3 regions of the Arthrobacter sp. FW306-05-C genome follow, and region 1 is predicted to be linked to each of the others. Evidence: predicted binding sites of a transcription regulator. Region 1 holds the regulator's gene; each other region holds the start of a gene.
What was found. The regulator Rex, encoded in region 1, represses fermentation and respiration genes when NADH is low (regulators of the CRP and FNR family bind a similar motif). The targets are predictions, from matches to a motif close to CTTGTGAANNNNTTCACAAG.

Region 1 (10,301 bases):
GTCGTCGAAGACCAGGGACGTAACGGAGGTCAGGGTGCACTCGCGCTTGCGGGGATCGTGCCACAAAGGCCGCCCTTCCGCGCTCAGCCGGGTGGCCCAGATGGGCAGCTGGTGGCTGACCAGGATGGCCTCAGGGCCTTCTGCGCCAAAATCGCCGGCCGCAAGTTCAATCGCCTTCCGGCGCGCGTCCTGCGCAGCCGCTGCCACCCGGGCCGCCTGCTGCTTGTACGGCTCACCCCAGGACGGGCGCAGCGGGTTGACCAGGTGCGGCCAGTGCCGTGGCCGGCGCAGTTCACCCTTGGTGACCTTCATGCCCTCGAAGTAGTTCTCCGCTTCGATGATCCGCTCGTCTGTGTGGATCTGCAGCTGCAGGGCTTCCGACGTCGGCCGTGCAGTTTCCTGCGCACGCTCGAGCGGAGAGGCGGCGAGGTAGGTGATGCGGGCCCCGTGCTCGGCGCGCTGCCGGAAGTGCTCCGCAAGCATCCGGGCCATCTCCTGCCCCAACTCGGAAAGGTGGAAATCCGGGAGCCGCCCATAGAGAACGCCGTCGGGATTATGGACCTCGCCGTGGCGGAGCAGATGGACAGTGGCTTGGGGCATGTTTACCAGTTTCTCAAAGATGGCGCGCGATCCGAAATCTTCTACGTTCAGTAGAACTGAAGTTTTTGAAGAAATGTTCCGAAGCCGGGAACAAAACATGCAAATGCATGTTTATACTGGATGCAGCAAGTTAGTTGAGACTTCAACTTATGAAGCTTCAACAGCAGGATCACCACAGACACAGCTATACAAGGAGCAACATCATGGCACTTCCCGCAGACGTCACCACCGGCACCTGGACCCTGGACAACTCCCACAGCGAGATTGGCTTCACCGTCCGCCACGCCGGCATCAGCAAGGTCCGCGGCCAGTTCACCGAAGCCGCCGCCACCCTGGACCTGGCCGAGGACGTGGTCGATTCCAAGATCAACGCCACCATCAAGACCGCCAGCTTTGACTCCGGCGACGCCAACCGCGACGGCCACGTCAAGGGCGGGGATTTCTTCGACGTGGAGAAGTTCCCCGAGATCTCCTTCGTCTCCAACGGCCTCGTGGCCAAGGGCAACAGCTACGAACTCACCGGCGACCTGACCATCAAGGGTGTTACCCGTCCCGTCACCTTGGAAACCGAGTTCAACGGCGTGGCCGTGGACCCGTTCGGCAACACCCGCGCCGGCGTCTCCGCCGAGACCACCATCAGCCGCAAGGACTTCGGCCTGACCTGGAACGCCGTCCTGGAAACCGGCGGCGTGCTGGTCAGCGACAAGGTTGCCATCAACCTGGAACTCGCCTTCATCGCTCCCGCAGCCTAATTCCCCTTCACGGCACCCCGGCCCGCCTGCACGGCATGGCCGGGGTGCCGTGTTTAACCTGCAAACGCGGTGCATCAACACCTCCCGAATGATCCACAACGCCGCCCGCCGGGGGTACGGTGGACTTAAGCCATGCTGGGGGGAAGGCTGAGGACCGATTCCCGGCAGCCTAACTGGATCCCGACCCTGCAGAAGGAACGCCCATGAGTACTCCTCCCGTCCCGCCTCCCGGGTCCGAAGACCCGCGAACCAGCCCCGGACAATCCGGCAACGACCAGTCCGGAGCCCAGCCGCGCTACGGCCAGAACGCTCCGCAGTACGGCCAAAACGCTCCGCAGTACGGCTCGCAGCCGCCGGCAGCACCGCAGTACGGCCAAAATGCACCCCAGTACGGCCAGAATGCACCGCAGTATGGGTCGCAGGCTCCCGGCTACGGCCAGTCCCAGTTCGGCCAGTCGCCGTATGGAAAGTCCCCTTACGGCCAGTACCCCTCGGAGCAGCCGCAGCCCGCCGGAAGCAACGGCATCCCCCAGCTGGTGAACATCTCCTTCTGGCTGCTGATTGCGTCGGCCGCCATTTTCGTCATCGGCATGCTCCTGGGCCTCACCCAGCTGGACGACCCCCAGTTCCGGCAGCTCTTTGAACAGCAGATGCAGTCGAGCGGAACAGACATCAGCTACGACAGCATCAAGAGCGTCATCGCCGGCACGCTGGTGGTCTTTGCCATCATCGGCGCCGCGCTCTACCTGCTGGTGGCCTTCTTCATCCGCAAAGGCAAGAACTGGGCCCGCATCCTGGGAACAGTCTTTGCAGCGCTGTCCATTTTCGGCCTGTTCGGGGTCCCCTCCCTCGGAACGCTTGGAACCGTCCTGGGCATCGTAGCCATCGTGCTGCTTTACCTGCCTGCAGCTGCCCCGTACTTCCGGAAGCAGCAGCCCTTCGCCAACCCATACTCGGGTGGGTTCGGCAACCCTTACGGGCGGTAACCCAGCACGTCTGCTGGCAAACAGGCGGCCCGGGACGCAGCAATGCGTCCCGGGCCGCCTGCGTTAAGCCAGCGCTAGGCTGTCTGTCCGGGTGTCTGGGCCCGCTGCGCGTGGTAGGCCAGGATCTGGAGTTCGGTGGCCATGTCCACCTTGCGGAGGTTGACGCCGTCGGGAACCTGCAGCATCACCGGGGCGAAGCTCAGGACGCTGTGGACGCCCGCCGCCACCACCCGGTCGCAGACGTCCTGGGCCACGGCGGCCGGCAGCGCCAGCACCACCATGTTGGCCCCGGTGCGGTGCAGGACTGTTTCGAGGTCCGCGACGTCGCTGACCCGCAGCCATCCCACCTCGCTGCCCACCACCATCTGGTCGGCGTCGAAAATGGCCACGACGTCGAACCCGCGGGACTCGAAGCCGCCGTACCGCGCCAGCGCCTTGCCGAGGTTGCCGGCACCGACGATAGCCACTTTCCAGTCGTGCGTCAGTCCAAGCGCTGCCGCGATATGACGGCTGAGGTACTGCACCTCGTAGCCAACACCCCTGGTTCCGTACGATCCCACATAGGACAGGTCCTTGCGCAGGGTTGAGGAACTGACCCCTGAGGCTTCAGCCAGCGATTCGGAGGAGACGCGCTCCACGCCCTCAGCCAGCAGGGTGTTCAGGGCGCGGAGGTAGAGGGTCAGCCGGGCTACGGCTGCGGGCGGTATCTGCTTGGGCGGCGTGCCCGTCGCAGCTGGAAGGTCGGGAAGCGGCTGCGGCGTGGAATCCAGGGAGGTCACCGGCACTCCCCCTACTGGGCCATGGCGCGCTGCAGCACGCGTTCCAGCCGGGTTTCGTCGATTTTCCAGAAGTCGCGCTGTACGCCGTCCACCAGCACCACCGGGATTTCCTCGGCGTAGCGCTCCCGCAGCTCGGGCTGGTTGTCCACCAACTCTTCGCTCCAGGTAAGGCCCAATGAGGCAGTGACCCGGCTGACGGCGTCGCGCGCGTCTTCGCAAAGGTGGCAGTCAGCTTTGGTGACCAGGACGACGCGGGGTGTAGCCATGGCTTAACGGTATCGCCGTTCGCGTACTGCCGGTGACGCCGACGGCGGCAGGCCAGCGGATTGACTAGACTCAACACCATGCCCGAGGAGAAATACGTCGCCGTAGTCACGCGCCCGGTTGCCGAGCCGCAGCCGGGCGAAGCGGCGTTTTTCGACGTGGACAACACCTTGATGCGCGGAGCCAGCCTCTTCCATGTGGCACGCAAGATGCACCAGCGCGGAGCCTTTACCCTGGCCCAGGCCGCCGGCTTCGCATGGAAGCAGTTCAAGTTCGTGGCCCGCGGGGAGAACATCGATGACGTCCATGCCGTGCGGGATTCGGCCCTGACGCTGGCCGCCGGGATCACCGTTGACGACATCAAGGCCCTGGGTGAAGAAGTCTACGACGAGATGATCGCCTCGCGGATCTGGCCGGGCGCCAAGGCACTGGCGGAGCAGCACCTCAGGGTGGGCCGCCGCGTCTGGCTGGTAACGGCCACGCCCATTGAGGTGGCCACCGTGATCTCCACCCGCCTGGGACTGACCGGAGCCCTGGGGACGGTGGGCGAAGTGTCGGACGGCATGTACACCGGCCGCCTGGTGGGAGACATCCTGCACGGCTCGGCGAAGGCCGTAGCCGTCCAGGCCATCGCCGACGAGGAGGGCCTGGAGCTCAAGCGCTGCTGGGCCTACAGCGACTCCTACAACGACGTCCCGCTGCTGTCGCTGGTGGGGCACCCCGTGGCCATCAACCCGGACGCCAAGCTGCGCCGCCACGCGCGGGACCGGAACTGGCCGGTCTACGACTTCCGCGCCGGCCGCCGCGCTGCCACGTTCGGCCTCAAGGCAGCCACTTTTGGCGGTGCGATTTACGGCCTCTGGAAGGGCTTCGCCCGGATGCGCGGCCCGCGGGCGTAGCCCGGTAACAAACAAAATGCCCGCCGCCTCGGAAGGCGACGGGCATTTGCACGCTGTTGGAAGTATTTCTACTTCTTGTTGCGGCGCTGGTGACGGGTCTTGCGAAGCAACTTGCGGTGCTTCTTCTTGGCCATACGCTTGCGACGCTTCTTAATAACTGAACCCACGAAAGTTCCTTACAAACTAGATGCAGTACCTGTCTGATGGAGAAGGTCCGCGGACATAGCTACGAACTGAACAACTGACAGATTCTTACAATGACGTAAAACGTTCCTTAACAGGGTACCGCCTATTGGGAGCGGCTCAGGACAGGCTGCCTCAGGCCGTCTCGGTGTGACCGTCCACGACAGCACCCTTAAGGTACTGTTCAACGGCGTTTTCGGGGACCCGGTAGGAGCGGCCGAAGCGCACTGCCGGCATTTCGCCCGAGTGCACCAGCCGGTAGACAGTCATTTTGGAGACGCGCATGACCTCGGCCACTTCAGCCACGGTCAGGAACTTCGCGTTGGAGAAGTTCTGTTCTGCCGACATTTCCCTATTTTCCTTTGCTGACGGATGGACAACAGTGACCCCAGGTACGTGCCAATGCGGTGTTCCGATGCTGAGCCATCCACCAACCACCTAAGTAGATACTCTAGATGTTCCTGTGGCAGATGTGAAAGTGGCGGGCCCCCTATTTCATCCCCTAATTCGACCCCCGGCGCTTCCGTGCCGATGCCGCCAGCTGCTCCAGGACAGACGCGGAGACATCCCAGTCCATACAGGCATCCGTGACGCTTTGGCCGTAGACCAGTTCAGCGCGCCCTGCTGCATGGTCCGCGACGTCCAGGTTCTGCGCCCCGCCCACCAGGAAGCTTTCCAGCATGACGCCGGCCACCGCGCGCGCTGCGGTCCCGCCGTCTTCCAACTGGGCGCCGATCTCCAATGCCACCTCGGCCTGCCGGTGGTGGCTCTTGCCGCTGTTGGCGTGGCTGGCGTCGACGATAAGGCGGGGATTCAGTCCCTTGCCCCCCAGTTCGTTGGAGGCGCGTTCGACGTCGGCCGCTGAGTAGTTGGGCCCCTTGCGGCCGCCGCGGAGGATGACGTGGGTGTCGGGGTTTCCGGCCGTTGCCACCAGCGCGGCCCGGCCCTCGCCGTCGATCCCCAGGAACGCCTGGGCCGCCGCCGCTGCCCCGCAGGCGTCGATGGCCACCTGCAGGCCGCCGTCGGTCCCGTTCTTGAAGCCGATGGGCATGGACAATCCGGAGGCAAGCTGCCGGTGGATCTGGCTTTCGGTGGTGCGGGCACCGATGGCACCCCACGAGATGAGGTCGGCCATGTACTGCGGGCTGATCGGTTCCAGGAATTCGGTGGCGGTGGGAAGGCCCAGCGCAGTGACCTGCTGCAGGAACTGCCGGGCCGTGCGGAGGCCGGTAACCATGTCGTGGCTGCCATCCAGCCGTGGATCGTTAATCAGGCCCTTCCAACCCACGGTGGTGCGCGGCTTTTCGAAGTAGGTCCGCATGACGATCAGCAGGTCTTCCTTGTGCTTTTCGGCCTGGCTGACCAGCCGGCGGGCGTACTCCAGCCCCGCCTTGGGGTCATGGATAGAACAGGGGCCAACAATGACCAGCAGGCGGTCGTCCACGCCGTCCATGATGGCGCGCACCTCGTCCCGTCCGCGTTCGACGACGGCAGCGGCCCGGGCGTCCAGCGGCAGTTCGGCGAGGAGTTCGGAGGGGGTGGGCAGCGGGGTGAATTCGCTGACGCGCAGGTTCGAGGTGGACTTGGTCTCGGTGGCGGGGGCTGCTGCTGTTGCGGTGCTCATGTTCGGGGTCCTGTTCCAGATGGGAAGCGGGCCCGGATTTCAGAACCCGCCGGAGAAACGGCGAAGGGCAGAGAATGATCTCTGCCCTGTTGGCTCTGAAGGAATGCTGGATGCGTGTCAGTTAGACGCGGGCCCCTCCAGAGCCAACGAAAAATACGCATACCAACGGTTAGTCATGGAAGAGACCATAAACCCGGGTGCACGCAGCCGCAAAATCAGTGCGTCACATTCCCTTCATCGCGATTCCTGAAGGCCCGCCACCAGTTCGGCGTGCTTTTGGTCAGTGAGGCGGTACCAGGACATGATGACGACGGCGGCCAGCACCAGGGCGGCGGGCAACAGTCCGGCAGCGGCGCGGATGGCGGTAAGGGCCGGGGCCGCCTGCTCCTGGACTGACGAGGAGTAGCCGCCCCACGCGAGCGCGAAGGCCACCAATCCTCCGCCGAAACCCATGCCCAGCTTCCGGGTGGCAGCCAGGAGGGCGTAGTTGATGCCCTGGACCCTGACGCCGGTCTTCCATTCGCCGTATTCCACGGTGTCCGCGATTAGTGCCCACGTGAGGATGCTGATCGTTGCGGCTGAAAGCTGGGCCAGGACCATCCCGGCCACCGCCGCCCAGGGTGCTTCCACCGGCACCAGGAAAACCACCAGTCCGCCTGCGCCGCCGAGCAGGCAGCCGACGGTGAACACCGCCTTCTTGCCCCATTTGGCCACCGGACGGGGCATCAGCACGGCGAGTGCCAGGGTGATGACCACCTGTGTTAGGGCCATCAGGGGAAAGAGGTCCAGGCGGGACAGGACATCGCGCAGGTAGTAGAACTGGGCGGCCACGGTGGCGGAGTTGCCCGTCACCAGCAGCACGGAGGCAAGGCACAGGACCACCAGCGGCGAATTGACCCTGAGTGCTTCGATGGTCTGGCGCCAGGTGATTTTGGGGACGCTGCCGGCCACTCGTTCCCGGCAGGCGATCCCGGTGAACACATAGAGCCCGGAACCCAGAACCGCGAAGACCAGGGTCATCACGGTGAAGATCTGCTGGACGTCCCCTCCCACGCCCAGGAGCGGTGCCACGAAGAACCCCAGCGTCGCCCCCACGGAGAGACCGCCGATGGTCCGCGCCCCGGCAAGCCTGGCCCGGTCGCGGGGGTCCTGGGTCATGGCCCCCACCAGGCAGCCGTACGGGACGTTCACCAGGCTGTAGGCAAGGCAGACCAGGAAATAGGTGCAGTAGGCGTAGAGGAGTTTCAGTGATGGCTCGACGTCGGGCACGTGGAACACGGCTACGCCCAGCACCAGTGGTATGAACCCGAAGATCAGGAAAGGGCGGAACTTTCCCCACCGGGGGCTGTGGAAGCGGTCAACGATCCTGCCCGCGGCGATGTCCGTGAAGGCATTGAACACCCGCGCGACTACCAGCAGGGTGCCGGCAGCCGCCGCGCCGATCCCGGCCACATCCGTGTAGTAGACCAGCAGGAACATGTTGGCGGTGCTGATGATCATGCTGTTGGCCGCATCGCCGGCGCCATAGCCTACGATTGCGGCCCTGCTCAAAGGCTTCATTGCTCCCTGTCCCCCGAACGAGAAAACGCTTTCTCATTCGAACAGGAATCTACCCCAAAATCTTGCGCAGAAACACCAGCTGCCGGATCCAGTGATGTTCCTGGCCGCCTTCGTGGTTGTTGAACCGGTACACGTCGATGTCCTTTACAGCTCCGGTGGCGGATGCGCCGGACGTCCCGGAGCCGTAGGCATTGAAGCTGGCGAAGACGGTGGACGGCGGGCAGATATCGTCCATCTGGGCAGCCGAGTACAGCGCCGGCGCCGTGGCGTACCGGGCCAGGTTGACGCCGTCGAAGTAGTTGAGGACGGCGAGGGTGTCGTCGTAGCGCTCCCGGTGCCGGGCCAGGAACTGGGCGATCTCCGGGTACGGTCCCCGTGGGGTGATGTCGATGGCGCGCGGGAAGTCCTGCAGGAACGGAACGTCGGGCAGCGCGGCGATGACGCCGTCGAGCCTTCCGGCGGTGAGCCCCGCCGTGGCCACCACCAGCCCGCCGCCCTGGCTGACTCCCGCCAGCACTACTTTTGTGGCGTCGACGGCAGGGTGGGCCTGGGCCGCTTCCACCGCGCGGAAGGCGTCAACGTAGACGCGGCGGTAGTAGTAGTCCTCGCGGCTGGCGATGCCCCTGGTCATCAGGCCCGCGTGTGCCACGTCCCCGGCTGACGGATGGGGGTCCGCGGTGTGCCCCAGCGTGCCGCCGTACCCCTGGCCCCGGGTGTCCATAATGAAATGCGCGTATCCGGCCTGTGCCCAGCGCGTGTCCTGGTTGACCAGGCCACGGCCGCCGGAATAACCGATGTAGTTCACCACCACCGGAAGCCGGGCACCTGCCTCCCTGAATGCAGGCAGGTGCAGCCATCCTTTGACCGGCGCGCCGCCAAAGCCGGAGAAGGTGACGTCGAAAGTGTCGATCACCGTGAGGTAGTTCTCGACCGGCTCGAAGGTTGTGTTGAGCGGAAAGGCACGGGCTTCGTCGAGGGTGCCATCCCAGAACGCGCCCAGGTCTTCCGGCGGCGTGACATCGGAGGTGTAGCTGCGCAGCTGTGCCAGGGGAAGGTCGAAGAGGGGCATCGTTGTCCAGTTCTGTTTCTGTTGTTCGGCGGCTCGCGGTGGGTTCTTCTATTTCTACTGCACGGATCCCCTTTCTACTGCAGAGATCCCTGGCTCACGCTGACGAGTGGCTCGTAGCGGTGCAGGCTGGTTCCGGCGGCAACAATTCCACGCAGGAGGGCCAGCCCTCCCGTGGCTGCCCCGGCAGCGCGTGCCTGGACGAGTACGTTGCCAAGGGCGGTGGCTTCGACGGGTCCCGCGATGACCGGTCGGCGGGTTGCGTTGGCGGTGAGTTGGCAGAGCAAGGCGTTCTGGGAACCACCTCCAACGATGTGCACCACGTCCACCTGCCGGCCGGCCAGGCGCTCCGCCGCCGTGATGGTCCTGGCATAGCCTGCCGCGAGGCTGTCCATGATGCAGCGCGTGATGGCCGCGGGGTCGTTCGCCAGGTCCGCACCGGTCCGCCGCACCGCGGCGCGGATGCGGTCCGGCATGTCGTCCGGGGCGATGAAGTCCGCGTCGTCGGCGTTGATCTGCGGCCCGCCCGCGGGAAGTGCCGCGGCGGCAGCCAGCAGGGCGGCAAGGTCCGGCTGGAACCCTTCCCCGGCCCACGTGCGCTGGCATTCGCTCAGCAGCCACAGCCCGCCCACGTTGCGCAGGTAGCGGACGGTGCCGTCGACACCGCGTTCGTTGGTGAAGTTGGCTTCCCGGCTGGCCTCCGTGAGGACCGGATGCTTCAGTTCCAGGCCCACCAGGGACCAGGTGCCGGAAGAGATGTAAGCGAAGCCGTCCCTGCTGTTGTCCGCTGTCGCGGGGACCGCAACGACGGCGGACGCAGTGTCATGGGAGCCCACCGCCACCACTGTGGTTTCCACCGGAAGGCCCACGGCCGCGGCGATGTCCGGCTTGAGGTTTCCGAACGCCTCGCCCGGCTGGATCAGCGGCGGGAACAGGTCCTTCGGCAGGCCCAGTGCGGTGAAGAACTCGGTGGCCCACTCCCCCGCCACGGCGTCGAACAGTCCAGTGGTGGAGGCGTTGGTGGCCTCGGTCCGGCGCACGCCGGTGAGCAGGAACGCGATCAGGTCCGGGATGAGCAGGGCCTGCAGCCCGTCCAGGTTCCGTTCGCTGGCCAGCTGGTAAATGGTGTTGAACTGCAGGAACTGCAGCCCCGTGGTCTGGTACAGGCGCGCCGGGTCCAGGGTGGCGTGGACAGTCTGGACGGCAGCACGGCTGCGGTCGTCCCGGTAGCTGAACGGCTGTGCCACCAGCTTCCCGGCCGCGTCCACCAGGCCGTAGTCCACGGCCCAGGTGTCGATGCCGATGCTCGCGATCGTTTCACCCTGCACCGCCGCGACCGTGGCGGCAGCCCGCAGGCCCTCAATCACCTCGGCGAAGAGGCCGTCGAAGTCCCAGCGGAGGCCGCCGTCGCGCTCCACCACTCCGTTCGGGAAGCGGTGGACGGTCTCCAGCGCCACACCTTCGGGGGAAACCCGTCCCAGCATCACGCGCCCGGAGGAGGCGCCGATGTCGACGGCGGCAAACACGCTGGCGGCAAAATGCGCGTCGACACCGTTCGGAACCGTGCTCATCGGAGGAAGGCTGCGGC
Region 2 (10,301 bases), 1.7 Mb from region 1:
GTTTCCTGGGTGGCCTCGGCAATGGGAACTTCACCTGTGATGTGGCCGGCGGCCAGCGTGTAGATGCGGTCGCAGATGCCCAGCAGTTCAGGCAGTTCCGAGGAGATGACGATGACAGCTTTTCCTTCGGCCGCGAGTTTCCCGATAATCGTGTAGATCTCGTATTTGGCGCCAACGTCGATTCCCCGCGTGGGTTCATCGAGGATGAGCACGTCCGGATCGGAGAACATCCACTTGCTCAGCACCACCTTCTGCTGGTTGCCACCGGAGAGCTTTCCGGTAATGGCCGCCACCGACGGAGCCTTGATGTTCATGCTCTTCCGGTAGCCGTTGGCCACCACGGTTTCCTGGTTCTTGTCCACGAAGCCGCGTTTGGCGAGCTTGCGCAGGGCCGCCAGGGAGATGTTCCGCTTGATGTCCTCGATGAGGTTCAGGCCGTAGTGCTTGCGGTCTTCCGTGGCATAGGCGATGCCGTTCCTGATGGCGTCGGACACCGTGGCCGTGTTGATTTCCTCGCCGTACTTGTAGACCTTGCCTGACGTGGCGGTTCCGTACGTGCGCCCGAAGACGCTCATGGCAAGCTCCGTGCGCCCAGCGCCCATGAGCCCGGCCAGTCCTACCACTTCGCCCTTCCGGACGTACAGGTTGGCGTTGTTGACCACCATGCGCGTGTGGTCCTGGGGATGGCGCACGGACCAGTCCTCGATCCGCAGGACCTCATCGCCGATGTGCGGCTCGCGGTCCGGGTACAGGCTCTCCAGGTCCCGGCCCACCATGCCGCGGATGATCCGTTCCTGCGTGATCTGACCTTCGTCCAGCCGAAGCGTCTCAATGGTCTTGCCGTCCCGGATGATGGTGACGGCGTCAGCCACCTTGCGGATCTCATTGAGCTTGTGGCTGATGATGATGCTGGTGACGCCCTGGCCCTTCAGGTGGAGGATCAGGTCCAGCAGGTGGCCGGAATCCTCGTCGTTAAGGGCGGCAGTGGGCTCGTCCAGGATGAGCAGCTTCACTTCCTTGGACAGCGCCTTGGCGATTTCCACGAGTTGCTGCTTGCCCACGCTGATGTGCTGCACGGGGGTGACAGGGTTTTCGTCGAGGCCGACGCGGGCCAGCAGCTTTGCTGCCTCCAGGTTGGTCTTGCGCCAGTCCACCCACCCGTTGGTGGCTTGTTCATTGCCAAGGTAGATGTTCTCGGCAATGGACAGGTACGGGCTGAGGGCCAGTTCCTGGTGGATGATGACGATTCCGCGCTTTTCGCTGTCCGAGATGCTGGAAAAGTGGCAGGGCTCGTTTTCGAAGAGGATTTCCCCCTCAAAGGTGTTGTGTGGATAGACGCCGGACAACACTTTCATGAGCGTTGACTTTCCGGCTCCGTTTTCCCCGCAGATGGCGTGGACCTCGCCACGGTTCACATCGAGGGTGACGTCCTGCAGCGCTTTCACGCCGGGGAACGTCTTGGTGATTCCTCGCATTTGAAGAATGGGTGTGTTCATCGTCAATTCCCACTGACTGTTCGGAGCTTGCCTTCCTGCTGCTGCAGGAGGCTGCGGGTGGGGCTGTGGCCCGGGACGGATACCCAGGCCACAGCCCCCTGACGCTGACTACTTGACGTCGGCGTCGGTGTAGTAACCCGAGTCGATCAGTTCCTTCTTGTAGTTGTCCTTGGTGATGATCACGGACTTCAGCAGGAACGCCGGGACAACCTTGACCTTGTTGTTGTAGGTCTTGGTGTCGTTGGTTTCCGGCTCCTGGCCCTTGAGGACGGAGTCGACCATCTTGACGGCCTGCGCGCCGAGCTGGCGGGTGTCCTTGAAGATGGTGGAGTACTGCTCGCCGGCGATGATGGACTTGACGGAACCCTTTTCGGCGTCCTGGCCGGTGACCACGGGCAGGCTGCCCTTGGCGTAGCCGCCGGTGCTGGTGAGGGCAGAGAGGATGCCGATGGACAGGCCGTCGTACGGGGAGAGGACGCCGTTCAGCTTGGTGCCCGAGCTGTAGGCGGAGGTGATGATGTCCTCCATGCGCTTCTGCGCCACCGGTGCCTGCCAGCGAAGGATCGCGGCCTGCTCAAACTTGGTCTGGCCGCTGGGGACCTTCAGGGTGCCGGCGTCCATGTACGGCTTCAGGGTGTCCATGGCGCCGCTCCAGAAGAAGTTGGCGTTGTTGTCGTCGGGGCTGCCGGCGAAAAGCTCGATGTTGAACGGCCCCTTGCCGTCAACCTTCTTGCCGCTGGCGTCCAGGAGGCCCAGGCCCGTCAGCAGTGAGGTGGCCTGCTGCACGCCCACGGTGTAGTTGTCGAACGTGGTGTAGTAGTCCACGTTCGGGGTGCCGTTGATCAGGCGGTCGTACGCGATGACCTTGACGTTCTGGTCCTTGGCCTTGGCCAGGACGTCGGTCAGGGTGGTGCCGTCAATCGCGGCGATGATCAGGGCCTTGGCGCCCTTGGTCAGCATGTTTTCGATCTGAGACACCTGCGTGGGGATGTCGTCATTGGCGAACTGAAGGTCTGTCTTGTAGCCGAGGTCCTTCAGCGACTTCTCCACGTTGGCGCCATCGGCAATCCACCGTTCGGAGGTCTGGGTGGGCATCGAGATCCCGACCAGTGAATCGCCGGGCTTGGCGGCACTGCCGGATTCGGTGGCGGCTCCGCCCCGGGAGCCACAGCCGGTGGCGCCCACCGTCAGGGCGAGGACAAGGGCCACCGCGCCCATGAGTTTTTTGATTCTCACCATTTTCTCCTTCCGCGGCAGCATTGCCGCGAAGTGTTGTTGGACAGGCAGCACCGACGCTTCCTGGTCCTGGCCACATTGTTGATGTGTCGGTTCAATATAGACCGCTTTGTGAACGCTAACAAGAGCAAGCCATCGAAATTTCGCAACTTTTTCGGTTCCATTGACTTCCTTCTTGTTAGCGTTCACACTTGCTGCAGCACCTAGCTCGACCCCGACCCCTACAAACCCGGTAATGAGGCCTCCCGCCTCCCGGACGGAGGCCACCCATGCCAGAAACGTTGTTCACTTCCAGCTCCGACTCCCGCCAAGACCACTACGTCATCGGGGTGGACTACGGGACCCTTTCGGGCCGTGCCGTGGTGGTGCGGGTCCGCGACGGCAGGGAACTCGGCAGCGCCGTCCACGAGTACCCGCACGCGGTGGTCACCGATTCCCTGCCCGAAGACACAGCGGGCGCCGAATCCGGCGGACGTCCCGCAAGGCTTCCCGGCGAATGGGCACTCCAGGTGCCCAACGACTACCGGGAAGTCCTGCGCAAGGCCGTCCCCGCCGCAGTGGCGGACGCGGGGATCGACCCTGCCGCCGTCGTCGGCATCGCCACAGACTTCACCGCCTGCACCATGGTGCCGGTCAAGGCTGACGGCACCCCCCTGAACGAACTGCCCGGCTTCGCCAACCGGCCGCACGCCTATGTGAAGCTCTGGCGCCACCACGCAGCGCAGGGGCAGGCTGACCGGATCAACCGGCTCGCTGCCGACCGGGGCGAGGACTGGCTTCCACGCTACGGGGGACTGATCTCCTCCGAATGGGAGTTCGCCAAGGGCCTGCAACTGCTGGAAGAGGACCCGGAAGCATACGCCGCCATGGACCACTGGGTAGAGGCGGCCGACTGGATCGTCTGGCAGCTCTGCGGGCGCTACGTCCGCAACGCCTGCACCGCCGGCTACAAGGGCATCTACCAGGATGGCCGGTATCCGTCCGAGGACTTCCTGGCGGCCCTGAACCCGGACTTCAAGGACTTTGTCAGCTCCAAGCTGGAGCACACCATCGGGCGGCTGGGGGACGCTGCCGGCACGCTCACCGCGGAGGCTGCTGCCTGGACCGGACTGCCGGAGGGCATCGCCGTGGCCGTGGGAAACGTTGACGCACATGTCACGGCCCCGGCTGCCAAGGCCGTGGACTCCGGCCAGCTGGTGGCCATCATGGGCACCTCCACCTGCCATGTCATGAACGGCACCGAACTCCGGGAGGTGCCCGGCATGTGCGGGGCAGTGGACGGCGGCATCGTGCCCGGCCTGTGGGGCTATGAGGCCGGCCAGTCCGGCGTGGGGGACATCTTTGGCTGGTTCACCAAGTACGGCGTCCCGCCCGAATACCACCAGGCTGCCAAGGATGCGGGCCTGGGCATCCACGAGTACCTCACCGAACTCGCCTCGCGGCAGGCCATCGGGGAGCATGGCCTGATCGCCCTCGACTGGCACTCGGGCAACCGTTCGGTCCTGGTGGATCATGAGCTCTCCGGGATCGTGGTGGGCCAGACGCTGGCTACCAGGCCGGAAGACACGTACCGCGCGCTGCTCGAAGCCACGGCTTTCGGAACCCGCACCATCGTGGACGCCTTCCGCGATGCCGGTGTCCCGGTCAAGGAATTCATCGTGGCCGGCGGCCTGCTCAAAAACAAACTCCTGATGCAGATCTACGCGGACGCCACCGGCCTGCAGCTGTCCACCATCGGCTCCGGGCAGGGCCCGGCGCTGGGCTCGGCCATCCACGCCGCCGTCGCGGCGGGACAGTACGCGGACATCCGCGAAGCTGCCGCCGCCATGGGCGCCGAACCTGGGGAGGTCTACACCCCGATACCGGAAAACGTGGCCGCGTACGACGAACTGTTTCAGGAGTACAGAACGCTGCACGACTACTTCGGCCGCGGCAGCAATGACGTCATGCACCGGCTTAAGGCCATCCAGCGCAAGGCGGCCCGGACTGGGCTGCCGGGGACTGGCAACCTGTCGGCTACCGCTGTGGAGGTGTCCGCATGACCGCCGGTACCGGGGTAACTCCGGCGATCCTGCAAACCATCGCCCGGATCCGGGAGGAAGTCTGCGCCCTGCACGCCGAGCTCACCAGGTATGAACTGGTGGTGTGGACCGCAGGCAACGTTTCGGCCCGTGTACCGGGAACAGACCTCATGGTCATCAAGCCCTCCGGCGTCTCCTACCAGGAGCTGACCCCGGAGCAGATGATTGTGACCGACCTGCACGGCACCCCGGTTCGGGGCACCAACGTCGGTGGTGGCGGGACCGTGGATTGGGGCAACCCGCCGCTGTCGCCGTCCTCGGACACGGCCGCCCATGCCTATGTGTACCGGCACATGCCCGAGGTGGGCGGGGTGGTGCACACCCACTCCACCTACGCCACCGCCTGGGCCGCCAGGGGAGAAGCCATCCCGTGCGTGCTGACCATGATGGGTGACGAGTTCGGCGGCGAGATTCCGGTGGGACCGTTCGCGCTGATCGGCGATGACTCGATCGGCCAGGGCATCGTGGAGACGCTGAAGAACTGCAACTCGCCCGCGGTCCTGATGCAGAACCACGGCCCGTTCACCATCGGCAAGGATGCCCGGTCCGCCGTGAAGGCCGCCGTCATGTGCGAGGAAGTTGCGCGGACCGTGCATATTTCCCGGCAACTCGGTGAACCGCTGCCCATCAAGCAGGACCACATCGACTCCCTCTACGCCCGCTACCAGAACGTGTACGGCCAGTAGGCCAAGAACCGACTTTCCAGGAGAATCCATGAGCACCGCAGCAAACACCTCCCTCGACGGCTACGAGGTCTGGTTCCTCACCGGCAGCCAGCACCTCTACGGCGAGGAGGTCCTCAAGCAGGTAGCTGCCCAGTCACAGGAGATTGCCAACCAGCTCAACGCATCCTCCGCGGTGCCGGTGCGGATCGTGTGGAAGCCGGTCCTCACCGATTCGGACGCCATCCGCCGCACCGCGCTGGAGGCGAACTCGGATGATTCCGTGATCGGCGTGACTGCCTGGATGCACACCTTCAGCCCCGCCAAAATGTGGATCCAGGGCCTGGACCTGCTGCGCAAGCCACTGCTGCACCTGCACACGCAGGCCAACCGCGACCTGCCCTGGGCGGACATCGACTTCGACTTCATGAACCTGAACCAGGCCGCGCATGGCGACCGCGAGTTCGGCTACATCCAGTCACGCCTGGGCATTGCCCGGAAGACGGTCGTCGGGCACGTCTCCAACCCCGAGGTCGCCCGCCAGGTCGGTTCCTGGCAGCGCGCCGCCGCCGGCTGGGCTGCCGTCCGGACCCTGCGGCTGACCCGCTTCGGGGACAACATGCGCAACGTGGCCGTCACCGAGGGCGACAAGACGGAGGCCGAGCTGCGGTTCGGCGTCGCGGTCAACACCTGGTCCGTGAACGAACTCGCCGACGCCGTGCACGGCGCTGCAGAGTCCGACGTCGACGCCCTGGTGGCGGAATACGAGGACCTTTATGACGTGGTGCCGGAGCTCCGCGCAGGCGCGGCCCGGCACGAATCGCTGCGGTACGGCGCCCGGATTGAACTGGGATTGCGCAGCTTCCTGGAGGGCAACGGGTCCGCGGCATTCACCACGTCCTTCGAGGACCTGGGAGCCCTCCGCCAGCTGCCCGGACTGGCGGTGCAGCGGCTCATGGCCGCCGGCTACGGCTTCGGCGCCGAGGGTGACTGGAAGACCGCCATCCTGGTGCGCGCTGCCAAGGTGATGGGTGCCGGCCTGCCCGGCGGGGCCTCCCTGATGGAGGACTACACCTACCACCTGGAACCGGGATCCGAGAAGATCCTGGGCGCCCACATGCTGGAGGTCTGCCCCTCCCTGACCGCGCAGACGCCGCGCCTGGAAATCCACCCGCTGGGCATCGGCGGCAAGGAAGACCCCGTTCGCCTGGTGTTCGACGCTGACGCCTCCCCGGGCGTCGTCGTCGCCCTGTCGGACATGCGGGACCGATTCCGCCTGGTGGCCAACGCCGTCGACGTCGTTCCCCTTGACCAGCCGCTGCCCAACCTGCCCGTGGCCCGTGCCCTGTGGCAGCCCAAGCCGGACTTCGCCACCTCCGCCGCCGCCTGGCTCACCGCCGGCGCCGCGCACCACACCGTCCTCTCCACCCAGGTGGGGATGGATGTGTTCGAGGACTTCGCGGAAATCGCCAGGACCGAACTGCTCACCATCGACGAAGGCACCACCATCCGCCAGTTCAAGAAAGACCTGAACTGGAACGCCGCCTACTACAAGCTGGCCGGGGGGATCTGACCACGCATGGTGCGGCGGCCGAGGCTTGAGGACGTGGCGGAGCTGGCCGGCGTCTCGCACCAGACAGTATCCCGGGTAGTCAACTGCCACCCGAATGTGAGCGCGGGGACCCGTGAGAGGGTGGAGGCGGCGATTGCCCAGCTGGGCTACCGCCGCAACTCCGCTGCCCGGAGCCTGGTCACCCGGCGCTCGCAGACCATCGGGGTGCTGGCCAGCGAACTCTCGCAGTACGGGCCTGCCAACACTTTGCTGGGGGTGGAACGCGCCGCACGGGACGCCGGGTACTTCGTCAGCGTCGCTGCCCTGCGGGAGGTCAACCGTGATGCGATCCTGGCTGCCGTCCGGCACTTCCTGGACCAGTCGGTGGAAGGCATCGTGGTGATTGTTCCGCACCTTGAGATGCCCGCCGCCCTCGCGGAACTGCCCCTTGGAGTGCCTGTGGTGGCCGTGGGGACCACAGGAAACGACGCTGTTGGCGGGGTCAAGGTGGACCAGCGCCGGGGGGTCGAACTGGCCGTGCGGCACCTCATCGGACAGGGCCATGTCCGCATCGGACACGTGGCCGGGCCCCAGGACTGGATTGATGCGGTGGCGCGCGCGGACGGCTGGCGGTGCACCCTGGACGCGGCCGGTCTCGAGGCCGATCTCATGATCGAGGGGGACTGGAGCGCCGGGAGCGGTTATGCCATTGGCCGGCAAGTGGCAGCCACCCGACGTGCCACTGCGCTGTTTGTGGGCAACGACCAGATGGCGCTGGGGGTCCTGCGTGCCTTGAATGAGGCGGGTATCAAGGTACCGGAGGACATATCCGTGGTGGGCTTCGACGACCAGCCCGAAGCCGGCTATTTCAGCCCGCCGCTGACGGTGGTCCGGCAGGACTTCGAAGAACTGGGCCGGCGGTGCATGGACATGATGCTCAAGGCACTGGACGGTATGGACGGGCCGCAGACCCTGGTGGTGGAGCCCGAACTCGTCCTGCGCAGCAGCACCGCTCCGCCCTCCTGAGCTTCCGGCAGCCGATTTAATCCGGGGGAGACCCACACGAAACGTGGCCACAACAATCGCTGCGTACGTTGGCAGGCATGACGGCAACCCTGCTTATCCGGCTCCGCGACTGGCTGCTGGACACGTTCACGTATGAATCCGAGTCCCAGGCCACAGGCGCTATGGCTGAAGCCACCCGCTGGGGCTGGCTGCCGGCACTGAGCGGGGTGTCCGCGGGAGCGGATCACGCCCGCTCCGAGCATGCGGCAGCAGGGGCCGAAACCAGCGCTATGTCTGGTTGAGCACACTATTGCGCCACTAGCGTTGTAATGCCCTAAACTGCTTCACTGAGGTGCCTGAAATGGCGCTGCGCAGCAACGAAAGTGAACACGCTATGGCTACCGATTACGATGCTCCACGCAAGCAGGAAGAAGAGTCGCCCGCTGACTCTCTCGAGGCCCTCCAGGCGTCACGGAGCGGCAACGCGCAGACGGCGGTTATCGATGTTGACGAAAACGACACCGCTGAAGGTATTGACCTGCCCGGCGCCGACCTGTCCAACGAGGAACTGACCGTTATTGTGGTTCCCGAGCAGTCCGACGAGTTCACCTGCTCGTCGTGCTTCCTGGTCCGCCACCGGTCACAGGTTGCACGTGAAAAGAACGGCCTGAAGTACTGCCGCGACTGCGAAGGCTAAGACTTTTTCCTGCACCGGCCGCCCCTGGGGTGGCCGGTGCTTTCTTGTCCTGCGTGCTTCTTTTTCGAGCCGTCGATCTCCGGCCGCCGTCGTTATCAAAATGACCCCTCGTCTCCGGGGAGGAACACTCCTACGCTGGAAGCATCCAATGGCTTTGAATCCTGGATGGCACAGCAATGAAAAAGTTCTTCATCTGGCTCGCAGCCCTCATGCTGGCTGTAGGGCTGGGAATCGTAGTCCAGGGACCTGCCTCGGCGGCTCCCTACTGCGGGCTCACCTGGGGCTCGCTGGCGAAATCCGGGCAGGACACCGGTACCGCATCCGTCACCAATGTCCGCACGGGGCGGCACTACTGCTTCGACCGGCTGGTGGTTGACCTCAACGGCCCTGCCGTCGCCTACACCGTTCAGTACGTGCCGCGGATTGAGCAGGAGGGCTCGGGGCTTCCCATTCCGGTGCGGGGTGGTGCGCGCCTGCACATCAGCATCAAGGCGCCCTCCTACGACGAGAACGGCAACGCCACCTACAACCCCGCGGACAGGAACGAACTCAGCAACGTTTCCGGCTACCAGACCTTCCGCCAGGTCGTCTCTGCAGGAAGCTTCGAAGGGTACACCAGCCTGGGCCTGGGCGTCCGCGCCCGCCTTCCGTTCCGGGTCTTCACCCTTGACGGTCCGGGTTCCGGCTCCCGCGTGGTGATCGACGTGGCGCACTATTGGTGACCGATCCGTCGTCGTAAAACCAAAAAGGTGCCGCGCCCCTGACGGGGCACGGCACCTTTTCTGCGCTGTCCTTACTCCGGAACCACGAGGGCGGGAGTATCGCGCTTCAGGGTTTCACCGCGGAAGAAGCCGGGGTGGGTGCGGGACATGACCAGCATGACGACGCCGCCCAGGGCCAGGATGCCGATGCCCAGGATGAACACCAAGCCCACGCCGAAGACCTCCGAACCGCTGCCGAATTCCGGGGCCAGGCTGTCCACGGCGGTCTGGAAGAACACCACGAACAGGCCCACGCCGCCCACCACCGGGCACACCAGCCGGAACAGGAAGTGGCGTGCGCTGTTGAACAGGCTGTGGCGGAAGTACCAGGTGCAGGCAAGCGCTGTGAGGCCGTAGTAGAAGCAGATCATCAGGCCCAGGGCCAGGATGGTGTCGTTCAGGACGTTCTCGCTGACCACGTGCATCACGGCGTAGAAGCCCGCGGAGATGATGCCGGCCGCGATGGTGGCGAAGCCCGGCGTCGCGAACTTCCTGCTGATCCGGCTGAAGGGCTCCGGCAGCGCACCGTAGTGCGCCATGGCCAGCAGGCTCCGGGACGGTGACATGAACGTGGACTGCAGGGATGCAGCGGAGCTGGAGAGTACGGCGAGGGACATCAGGATGGCGAAGGGACCCATGATGGGGGAGGCCAGTGCGGTGAAGATGTTCTCGTGGTTCTCGGCGTTGTTCAGGCCGTTGCCGGTATCGCCAACGCCTGCGAACATCATGGTGGCGATGCTGACCAGGAGGTAGATGGCAAGGACGATGACAGCCGTCAGCGTTCCTGCCACGCCGGCGGTCTTCTTACCGT
Region 3 (10,301 bases), 1.5 Mb from region 1:
TGCCTCCCCTCCCGCCGCTGCCGCCCGCGGTGACCGGGCCCAGCGAGGAGGAACTCGCGCTCATCCCGGCCCCTTCCGGCACCCCCGAGTCCGTGGTGGAAGCCGCCGCCGAGGCGCACCCGGACGCAGAGGGCGTCCTGCTCCTGACCGACCGGCTGTCCAAGGGCGTGAACTTCAAGTCCGGAAGCTGCCTGAAGGACCTCAGCGACCTGGCGCACGAACTGTTTATCACCCTGAAGGACGCCGACGGCGCACTGTCCGTGGCGGACCTTTTGACCGTGCTGCCCTATGACGGGAACCCGGGCCGGTGGACCTCTGTGGAGGCGTCCCTGGCGCTGGCCAGCTACATCTGCCGGCAGGACGGCCAGGACAAACGCGCTGAGGTGTACGAGAAGCTGATCCGCACGCCGGAGAACCAGGAAACGGACCCGTTCAAGGCGCGGATGGCCGCCAAGGTGCGGCAGCGCTCGCTCAACGAGCCCAACCTGTACGACAAGGAAATCTTCCGCTCCATCGATAACTCCAACCATGACGCCGAGCGCGAATGGCGGCTGCTGCGGCTGGAGTCCCTGCTCTTCCTGCGGGCGCACGGCGGCTCGGAAACCATCGGGATGTCGGAGCTGGAACGGCGCATCAGCAACGAGCTGGAGGCCGTCCGCTCCTGAGCTTCCGGGCATCTGCCTGACGGGGGAAATTGCCCCTACCCGGGGCAGTTTCCGGGGCGTACATTCGGGGCTATGACCAACAATCTCAGCGTAGTGATCAACGCCGACGCGCCGCAGGTCTGGACCATGCTGCGTGAACCGTCCAAGGTGGCCCAGTGGCATGGCTGGCAGTCCGAGGACCTCGAGTCCGAGATTAAGGAGATCTACTTCTCCAGCGACGTGCAGGAAGCACCGGACCACACCAGCCTTACCGTGCACGGCGGGGACACGTTTGAGCTCCACCCGGAGGCCGGTGGAACCCGGGTCAGTGTCACCCGCTCCGCCGTGGACCATGACTCCGAGTGGGCTGCCTGGGACGAGGACATCACGCAGGGCTGGCTGACGTTCCTGCAGCAGCTCCGCTTCGCCCTGGAACGGCACCCGCACGGCAAGCGGCATACCCTGTTCCTGCACTTGACCGAGGGAAACGGCTCAGCCATCGAGAAGCTGGGGCTCGCCGACCTCCCGGCGGCGGGTGAGCCGTACCAGGTGACGCTGGGCACGGGCGAGGAGATCAGCGGCAAGGTCTGGTACCGCACCAGCCACCAGGTGGGCCTCACGGTGCACAGCTACGCGGAGCACGGCGAGGGGCTACTGGTGGTCGCCGACCACCCGGCCATCAAGGACGTCCGCGCGGAGGGGGAGGGCTCGCTGATTGTCGTTTCCACCTACGACCTTGGGGCAGGGGCTTTCGACGCCATCCGGCAGTCCTGGGATTCCTGGCGGGCTTCGAACTACCCGGCATCGGAACCGGCCAGCTGAGCTAACCGGTCCCGGGGTTTACTGGGGCCGGGTTTACTGGCGCCGTGCGCTTTGCTGGCACACTGGTACGGTGCCAGCCAACCCTGCCTTCGCCCTGCCGGATACCCGTTCACAGTTTTCCTTCACGGTGGGCACGCGCCTGGCGGAGTCCTGCCCACCCTCCCAGGCGCAGGAGGCCGAAAACGGCGGGGAGTTCCTGGGCCGCACCGGCACCATCACCACCCCGCACGGTGAGATCCAGACGCCGGCGTTCATCGCCGTCGGGACCAAGGCAACGGTGAAGTCCGTCCTCCCGGAATCCATGGCGGACCTTGGCGCGCAGGCACTGCTGGCCAACGCCTACCACCTCTACCTGCAGCCGGGACCTGACATCCTTGACGAAGCCGGCGGCCTCGGCGCATTCATGAACTGGCCCGGCCCCACATTCACGGACTCCGGCGGATTCCAGGTGATGAGCCTGGGCTCCGGGTTCAAGAAGGTCATCGACATGAAGTCCGTGGACGCCTCCGGCCCGGATGACGCCGTAGCCCCCGGCAAGGAACGCCTGGCACACATCGACGATGACGGGGTCTGGTTCAAGTCCCACCTGAACGGGGACCGGCACCGGTTCTCCCCCGAGATTTCCATGCAGGTCCAGCACCAGATCGGCGCGGACATCATGTTCGCGTTCGACGAGCTCACCACGCTGCAGAACTCTCGGCGGTATCAGGAGGAGTCGCTGGAGCGGACCCGGCTCTGGGCGGAGCGGTGCCTTGAGGAGCACTTCCGCCTGACGGAGGAACGGGCCGGCAAGCCGTACCAGGCGTTGTTCGGCGTGATCCAGGGCGCCCAGTACGAGGACCTGCGCCGAAAGGCGTGCCGTGATCTGGGCGCCATGCCGTTCGACGGGTTCGGGATCGGCGGGGCGCTGGAGAAGGAAAACCTCGGCACCATCGTGCGCTGGTGCAATGAGGAACTGCCGGAGGACAAGCCGCGGCACCTGCTGGGCATCTCCGAGCCGGACGACATCTTCACCGCCATCGAAAACGGCGCCGACACCTTCGACTGCGTCTCCCCCACCCGCGTGGCCCGCAACTCCGCCTTCTACACCCCGGAGGGCCGGTTCAACCTCTCCGGAGCCAAGTACAAACGCGATTTCGGCCCGCTCCAGGAGGGCTGTGACTGCTACGCCTGCGCCAACTACTCCCGCGCCTACATCCACCACCTGTTCAAGGCCAAGGAAATGGTGTCCGCCACCCTCATCTCCATCCACAACGAGCGGTTCGTGGTGAAAATGGTGGACGATGCCCGGCTGGCCATCGAGTCCGGCACGTTCTTCGACTTCAAGGCCGAGACCCTGGGCCGGTACTACTCCTGAGAGCCGCTTCCGGGTGCCTCCGGTAGGGTGGCCCCATGCCTATCGAATCCATCGAAATCCCTGCCGCTGACGGTGCCGCCGAGGCCTTGGTAGCCCGCCCGACCAACGGAACCGGCCCTTTCCCGGGCGTCATCTTCTACATGGATGCCTTCGGCCTGCGTCCCCGAATCCAGGAGATGGCCCAGCGCATCGCCGACTGGGGCTACGTGGTGCTGGCACCCAACGTTTTCTACCGGGAAGGAACGGCTGGGGAGCTGGCCCCCGCCGGGAACATGACCAGCCAGGAAGGCCGGGAGGCAGCCGGCAAGGCCGCCTTCCCCAGGGTGGGCCGGCTGACCTCGGACAAGGCGCTGCCGGACATCGACGCCTGGGTTTCCGCGCTCCGGGAGCTCGACGGCGTTGCACCCGGCCCCATCGGAACCACCGGCTACTGCATGGGGGCCCGGCTCGCCGTCCGCACTGCCACCTCCCACCCCAACCAGGTGGCAGCGTGCGGCGGCTTCCACGCGGGCGGCCTCGTCACCGACGAGCCGGACAGCCCGCACCTGGGGCTCAAGGACGCAAGGGCCCGGTTCGTCTTCGGCCATGCGGACCACGACCGGAGCATGGCCCCGGAGGCCGTCGCGCAGCTGGGTGAAACGCTCAAGAAAGCGGGTCTGGAGGCGTCCAATGAAATCTACGAGGGCGCCCCGCACGGCTACACCATGGCGGACACCTCGGCCTTCCACCCGGAAGCCACCGAGCGGCACTTCACGGAACTGCGGGCGCTGCTGGACGGTGCGCTGAAGGGCTAGGCCGGCGCCCGCCGTCGAACTCGCCGGAAAGCTGCCGGATCGCCGGAACGTTGCGGCGAGTTCGACGGGTTCCGGCGAGCCCGCGCCGCAGGACGTTTTACACATAACGACGGCGGCGCCTTCCGGCGGTGCCGCAGCGGCAGGATCCTGTGGGGATGACACCACAGCCAGTCCGCCTCCTTGCACTTCCGAGCACCGGCAACCTGTGGCGAACGGGGCAACTGCACGAGGAGGGCCTCAACGGACGGGCCATCAAGACCCTGGTGCTCAACCGGAAGCTTGTCCGCCTTCGCCACGGCTGCTACATCCGCGCCGAGCTCTGGGATAAGCAGTCGCGGCCTGTTCGCAGCAGGCAGTTGATTCACGCCCATGCCCATGGGACGCTGACCACCTCACGGGGCGGCTATGTGTACAGCCACACATCGGCGGCCCGGCTGCACGGTTTGTATCTATGGGATGTCGATAACCTGATCCACCTTCTACTGCCAGGAAACCCCTCAAGCGAGCGGCTCGGTAAGGATGTCTGCGGCCATACCCGGCCCTGGACCGAGGCGGAGGTGGTGATTCGCGGCGGCCTCCGGGTGACCTCGCTTGAGCGGACGGCAGTGGATTGCGCCATGATGCTGACCTACCGCCAGGCGCTCGTGCTGATGGACCACGCCCTCCGGCTCGGTGCAGACAAAGCGCTGATGGAAAGCATGGCTGACGGCCTGCAGGGACGCCGCGGGATCCGTACCCTCCGGCTCGCACTCACCCAAGCAGAACCACGGTCGGAGTCAGCCGGTGAGACGCTCACCCGCGAACTCCTGACACGGCTGAAGCTTCCGCTGCCGGAGCCCCAAGTCCCCGTAGCCACGGGGGCAGGCCAGTACCGCCTGGATTTCGCCTGGAAGGAAAAGAAGGTGGCCCTCGAATTCGACGGGAAAACCAAGTACTTCGATTACAAGCCGACGCCCGAGGTGCTGTTCCAGGAACGGCAGCGGGAGAATGCACTCACCGAGAACGGCTGGACCTTCCTGCGCGTGAAATGGGCCGACCTCTTCCGCGAACAGGAGTTCAAAGCCCGTGTCCTAGCCGCACTCCAACGGTAGCCCGGCCGCCCCAGGGCCAAAATCGCCGGAACGGGACCAGGTCGCCGGTTCCTTCCGGCGATCCCGCACCGTTCCGGCGTCCCGGAACCAGACAGCCGGAACGCACGACGCCGGGCGGCAGCTACGCGGCGTTCGTCACCGCTGCCGCGGGCGGGGTTGCGAGGCCGTAACTGGGTTCGCGCCTCTTGACCCAGTTGATGGCCAGCGAGGTAACGGGGACGAAAAGGAACTCAACCAAAGTCTTGTACACGAACCCCACAAGCACGTAGTTCACGAAGCTGCCGAAGTCAGTGATGCCGATGACGGACGCGGCGATGCTGCAGAAGATCAGCGTGTCCACGAATTCCCCAGCGCCGGAGGAGCCCATGAGCCTGGCCCACAGGGACTTCTCACCGGTGCGTGCCTTCATGCGCACCAGGATCCAGGAGTTAATCGTCTGCCCGGCCAGGAAGGCGAGCAGCGAGGCGAGGACGATCTGCGGCACAGGGCCCAGGGCGCCTTCCAAGGCGGACTGCTTCGCGGCTCCGTACTCGTCGTCGAAGCCGGGCAGCGCAATGACCACCCAGTAGCAGAGCGAGGCGAAGACGGACATCGCAAAGGTCGTGAGAATGGCCTTGCGGGCCACCTTGAAGCCATAGACCTCACTGATGACGTCGCCCAGGATGTATGCGAGGGGGAAGAGGAAAAAGCCACCGTCGGTGACGATGGGGCCGAAGGCGACGCCCTTGGATGCTCCTATGTTGGAGAGGATCAACACCACGGCCATGGTCGCCAGCATGATCCCAAAGTAGGGCGAACCGATGGCGGCGAAGCTGGCACCTTGGTGGGCCGGCCGCGGGAGGGCGGCATCGGGCATGGCACTGTGGCCGGAAGAAGAAGACATGACGGTGTCCGTTCGGGAGTGGTTGGCCGGCGACCAGCTGTGGACCGCCGGTTGTATTAGCACTCGGGCAATTCTCGCATCGCCTTGAACGGGATCGCTCCTTGGCGCAGGCAGACCAATTCCCGTGGACGTTTGAACATGTTCAACTACTTGTGGCACACTGTTTTTGAACACGTTCAGGAATTTGGAGGCGCCGGTGGCAGCCAAGGGCGAACACACCAGGCAGCGGGTGGCGGACACCGCACTGCGCATGTTCCGCGAGATCGGCTTCGAGAAGACCACCATGCGGGCCATCGCTGCAGAGGCGGGCGTTTCCGTTGGCAATGCCTACTACTACTTCTCGTCCAAGGATGATCTGGTCCACGAGTTGTACCTCCAAGTGCAGGCCGAACACGCCGCGCGGGCAGCCGAATTGCTGGACGCCGCCGCCGGGTTCGCGGACCGCCTGAAAACCACTCTGCACGCGGGCCTGGACGTCATGGCGCCCTACCATGCTTTCGGCGCGGACTTCGTGGCCACCGCCATCCGGCCCACATCGCCGGTGAACCCCTTCTCGGCGGACTCAACGCCCGCGCGGGAGGCAGCGCTGGATATCTTCAGGCGCACGGTGGACGGGTCCAGCCCCGCCGTACCGAAGAAGCTGCGGGCCGAGCTGCCTGAACTGCTGTGGCTTTGCTACATGGGGATCACCCTCTTTTGGGTCTACGACTCCTCGGAAGGCCAGCGGCGGACCCGGAAGCTGGTGGACGGCGCAGCGCCGCTCATTGCCCGCGGCCTCTCACTGGCCCGCATTCCGGGTGTCAGCAAGGTGCTTGACGACGTCCTCGACTTGAGCGGCAGCATCCGCGACTAGGACAGAAGCGAACATTGGGGGAAGAGATGAACAGTGCAAAGACAGTCGTAGTGGCCGGCGCCTCCGGCTTCATTGGCACCTATCTTTGCAGGCGTTTCCGCGAGAACGGCTGGACGGTGCGGACCATAGGACGCAACGGAGCAGGTGGTTCCACAGCCGCATGGGATGACGACGCCGGCATGGCCCGGGTGCTCAACGGCGCCGACTTGGTGGTGAACCTCGCCGGACGCTCTGTCTCGTGCCGCTACAACCAGCGGAACAAGAAAATCATTCTGGACTCGCGGGTGGCCACCACCCGGGCACTGGGGCGGGCCATCGCGCAATGCCAGGTCCCGCCGCCCACCTGGCTGAATGCCAGCACCGGCACCATCTACCGGGATGCACGCGACCGTCCCCAGTCCGAGGCCGGCGGCGACCTTGGTTCCGGCTTCTCCGTGGACGTCGCAAGGGCCTGGGAAGCGGCCCTCACCGCAGCGGACACTCCGGGAACCCGGAAGATCCCGCTGAGGATCGCCATCGTGCTGGGCCGGGGCGGCGGTGCACTGAGGCCATTCGCCAACCTCGCGCGACTGGGCCTGGGCGGGCATATGGGCGACGGCCGGCAGAAGTTCAGCTGGGTCCACGTGGAGGACCTGTACCGCAGCATCCTCTTCCTGCACGCACGGACCGACATCACCGGGCCCGTCAATATAGCCTCACCGGACGTCGTCACTAACCAGGAAATGATGCGCCTGGTGCGCCGGGCCTATGGCGCGCGTTTCGGGCTGCCCACCCCTGCCTGGCTCCTCCGGGCGGGCGCCGTCCTGATTTACACGGAGACCGAACTGGTCCTGAAAAGCCGCTGGGTCCAGCCGCAGAAACTTCTTGACGCCGGATTTGCCTACAGCCAGCCGGAGCTGGGCAGGGCGCTCCTGCAGATCGCCAAGGGGACAGCCTGACGGTCAAATAATGAACCGCTTGGACCGCTGAACACTCGCTCATCACAGCCGCTCTACGCCCCTACATGGATAGCGTCCGACGCCGGGTGGCAGGATGGGGGCATGACTTCCGTATCCCCTGACGCAACGCTGTCCGCGGACGCCCCCGCCGTCGTCCTCACCATCGCAGGCTCCGAGGCCACCGGCGGCGCCGGCGCCCAGGCTGACCTGAAGACCTTCCAGGAGCTGGGTGTCTTCGGCATCGCCAACCTCACCTGCATCGTGTCCTTCGACCCGAAGGACAGCTGGAACCACCGCTTCGTGCCGGTGGACCAGCAGGTGATTGCCGACCAGCTGGAGGCGACGACGGCGGCCTACGGTCCGGCGTCGGGCGCCCCTTCGGCTTTGGACACGGTGAAGATCGGCATGCTGGGCAGCCCGGCCACCATCAGCACGGTGGCCAATGCGCTGCAGGAGAACAGCTTTGCCAATGTTGTCCTGGACCCGGTGCTGATCTGCAAGGGCCAGGAGCCCGGTCACGCGCTGGACACGGACCAGGCCCTGAAAGCGCAGATCCTGCCGCTTGCCACCTTCGTCACGCCCAACCACTTCGAGGCGGAATCGCTCTCCGGCCTGGAGATCACCGACGTTGAATCCCTCAAGGCCGCTGCCGTCCGCATCCACGAGCTCAGCGGAGCGGCCGTGCTGGCCAAGGGCGGGGTGCGGCTGGAAGGCCCGGACGCCGTGGACGTGTTCTACGACGGCGAAACCCTCGAAGTCCTCAGCGCGCCGAAGGTGGGCGAGGTGGCCGTGTCCGGCGCCGGTTGCTCGCTGGCCGCCGCCGTCACGGCCGAGCTTGCCAAGGGCGCCAGCCCGCTGGAGGCAGCCCGGACCGCCAAGGAGTTCGTGACCGCCGGCATCCGCAACCGGGTTGCCTCCGGCGCCCCCTTCGATGCCCTGTGGCAGGGCGGCGCCCGCTAGCTCCACAAAACGCGCCATCAGCTTTCGCACGAAAACCTGGAACGCCCCTGCAATCAGTGCAGGGGCGTTCCGGCTCTAAGGGCGCTGCGTGATGGCGTGTGGAAAGGAGGTTAACGCCGGGGAATGTTCCGGAGGTTGCTGCGGGCCATGCTGACGGCCTCGCCGGCGCCGCGGTTGAGGACCACCTTGGACATGGCGGTGGCGAACCCGATCACCTGCGATCCGGAGATCTTCGGCGGAATGGACAGCGCGTTGGGGTCGGTGATGAGCTCCACCAGCGACGGGCCGGGGTGCGCAAACGCCTCCCGGTAGGCCGCCTCGATCTGGCCTGGATCGGTAACCCGGACGGAGTGGAAACCCAGCGCCTGTGCCACGGCCGCATAGTTGGCGTCCGGCACATCCACGCCAAAGTCGGGCAGCCCGTCCACCAGCATCTCCAGTTTCACCATGCCCAGGGTGGAGTTGTTGAACACCACCACATTGACCGGCAGCTTGTAGGCGGCGGCGGTGATGAGTTCGCCCAGCAGCATGGACAGGCCTCCGTCGCCGGACACCGAAATGACCTGGCGCCCCGGGTACGCCAGCTGCGCGCCGATGGCGTGCGGGAGGGCGTTAGCCATGGAGCCGTGCAGGAAGGAACCTATCAGCCGTCGGGTGCCCAGCGGGTTGATGTAGCGTGCAGTCCAGACGTTGCACATGCCGGTGTCCGCGGTGAAGATGGCATCCTCGGCGGCCACCTGGTCCAGCAACGACGCCGCGTACTCGGGATGGATGGGCTGCTTCTTCTCCACCTTGCGCGTGTAGGCGCCCACGGCCTTGTTCATCAGCCGGTCATGCTTCTTGAGCATCTGGTCAAGGAACCGGCGGCTCTTCTTGGCCTTCACCAGCGGGATCAGCGCGCGAAGCGTGGGGAGCACGTCGCCGTGCACGGCAATATCGACGTCGGTCCGCCGGCCCAGCCGCTGCGCCGCCCGGTCCACCTGTGCGGTGCGGGTGTCCGGCAGGAACTGGTCGTACGGGAAGTCCGTGCCCAGGAGGATCAGCAGGTCTGCGTCCTCGATGCCCTCTGCCGCCGCCCCGTAGCCAAGGAGGCCCGTCATGCCGATGTCGAACGGATTGTCGTACTGGACAAAATCCTTGCCGCGCAGCGAGTGCCCCACCGGTGCTTTGGCCAGCTCGGCGAGCGCCATCAGCTCACTGTGCGCGCCCTCCACGCCCGCCCCGGCAAAGATGGCCACCTTGCCGGCGTCGTTGATGGCGTCCGCGAGCGCCTGCACGCTGGCGGGGTCCGGGACCAGGGTTGCCGGCCGGAAGGTGGCCGGCGCGGGAGTCGGGCCTACTGCTTCCAGGCCCGCGATGTCACCGGGAAGGGTCACGACGGCGACTCCGCCCAGACCCAGCGCGTGCTGGATGGCGCTGTGCATCACCCGCGGCGCCTGCTCGGCAGTGCTGACCAGTTCGGAGTAGACCGAGCACTCGTTAAAAAGCCGGTCCGGGTGGGTCTCCTGGAAGAAGCTGCTGCCGATCTGCTTGCTGGGGATGTGCGAGGCGATGGCCAGCACGGGGGCACCGGAACGGTTGGCGTCGTAGAGGCCATTGATCAGGTGCAGGTTTCCGGGGCCGCAGGAACCCGCACACACGGCCAGCCTGCCGGTGAGCTGTGCTTCGGCGGCAGCGGCGAGGGCGGCGGCCTCCTCATGCCGGACGTGGATCCAGTCGATGCCGCCCTTCGCGGAGCCTCCCGTCTGGCGGACGGCGTCCACGATCGGGTTGAGGCTGTCACCCACGATCCCGTAAATCCGCTGCACACCGGCAGCCTGGAGTTGTTCGATGAGTTGGGTGGCAAGTTCCTTGGCCATAGGTGCAGACTCCCGCGATTGTGGTGGTGTTCTGACATGGCCCAATATAGTCCGCCCACCTCAGCGGGCACTTCGGAACAGGTATTCAGCAGCAGCAAGC

Region 2: the regulator Rex is predicted to act here: its motif matches at 2,841-2,860, upstream of araB (ribulokinase).
Region 3: the regulator Rex is predicted to act here: its motif matches at 5,755-5,774, upstream of LFT44_RS02830 (queuosine precursor transporter).

The regions. Positions count from the first base shown of each region.
Region 1 is NZ_CP084556.1:3,549,154-3,559,454, forward strand. Features, by position in the region: gene LFT44_RS16520 (histidine phosphatase family protein) at 1-600, opposite strand, end outside; gene LFT44_RS16525 (YceI family protein) at 804-1,352, shown strand; gene LFT44_RS16530 (Yip1 family protein) at 1,556-2,338, shown strand; gene LFT44_RS16535 (redox-sensing transcriptional repressor Rex) at 2,413-3,117, opposite strand; gene LFT44_RS16540 (glutaredoxin family protein) at 3,129-3,383, opposite strand; gene LFT44_RS16545 (HAD family hydrolase) at 3,462-4,280, shown strand; gene LFT44_RS16550 (30S ribosomal protein bS22) at 4,349-4,447, opposite strand; gene LFT44_RS16555 (helix-turn-helix domain-containing protein) at 4,599-4,811, opposite strand; gene LFT44_RS16560 (3-deoxy-7-phosphoheptulonate synthase) at 4,966-6,087, opposite strand; gene LFT44_RS16565 (glycoside-pentoside-hexuronide (GPH):cation symporter) at 6,322-7,647, opposite strand; gene LFT44_RS16570 (acetylxylan esterase) at 7,697-8,716, opposite strand; gene LFT44_RS16575 (rhamnulokinase) at 8,791-10,284, opposite strand; gene LFT44_RS16580 (bifunctional aldolase/short-chain dehydrogenase) at 10,281-10,301, opposite strand, start outside.
Region 2 is NZ_CP084556.1:756,522-766,822, forward strand. Features, by position in the region: gene mmsA (multiple monosaccharide ABC transporter ATP-binding protein) at 1-1,496, opposite strand, end outside; gene chvE (multiple monosaccharide ABC transporter substrate-binding protein) at 1,605-2,735, opposite strand; gene araB (ribulokinase) at 3,002-4,774, shown strand; gene LFT44_RS03590 (L-ribulose-5-phosphate 4-epimerase) at 4,771-5,499, shown strand; gene araA (L-arabinose isomerase) at 5,528-7,048, shown strand; gene LFT44_RS03600 (LacI family DNA-binding transcriptional regulator) at 7,055-8,053, shown strand; gene LFT44_RS03605 (hypothetical protein) at 8,131-8,334, shown strand; gene LFT44_RS03610 (DUF4193 domain-containing protein) at 8,427-8,729, shown strand; gene LFT44_RS03615 (AMIN-like domain-containing (lipo)protein) at 8,906-9,451, shown strand; gene LFT44_RS03620 (APC family permease) at 9,523-10,301, opposite strand, start outside.
Region 3 is NZ_CP084556.1:573,157-583,457, reverse strand. Features, by position in the region: gene LFT44_RS02855 (DUF6707 family protein) at 1-665, shown strand, start outside; gene LFT44_RS02850 (SRPBCC family protein) at 738-1,466, shown strand; gene tgt (tRNA guanosine(34) transglycosylase Tgt) at 1,537-2,823, shown strand; gene LFT44_RS02840 (dienelactone hydrolase family protein) at 2,859-3,617, shown strand; gene LFT44_RS02835 (hypothetical protein) at 3,773-4,708, shown strand; gene LFT44_RS02830 (queuosine precursor transporter) at 4,830-5,591, opposite strand; gene LFT44_RS02825 (TetR/AcrR family transcriptional regulator) at 5,788-6,444, shown strand; gene LFT44_RS02820 (TIGR01777 family oxidoreductase) at 6,471-7,382, shown strand; gene LFT44_RS02815 (hydroxymethylpyrimidine/phosphomethylpyrimidine kinase) at 7,485-8,342, shown strand; gene LFT44_RS02810 (pyruvate dehydrogenase) at 8,453-10,201, opposite strand.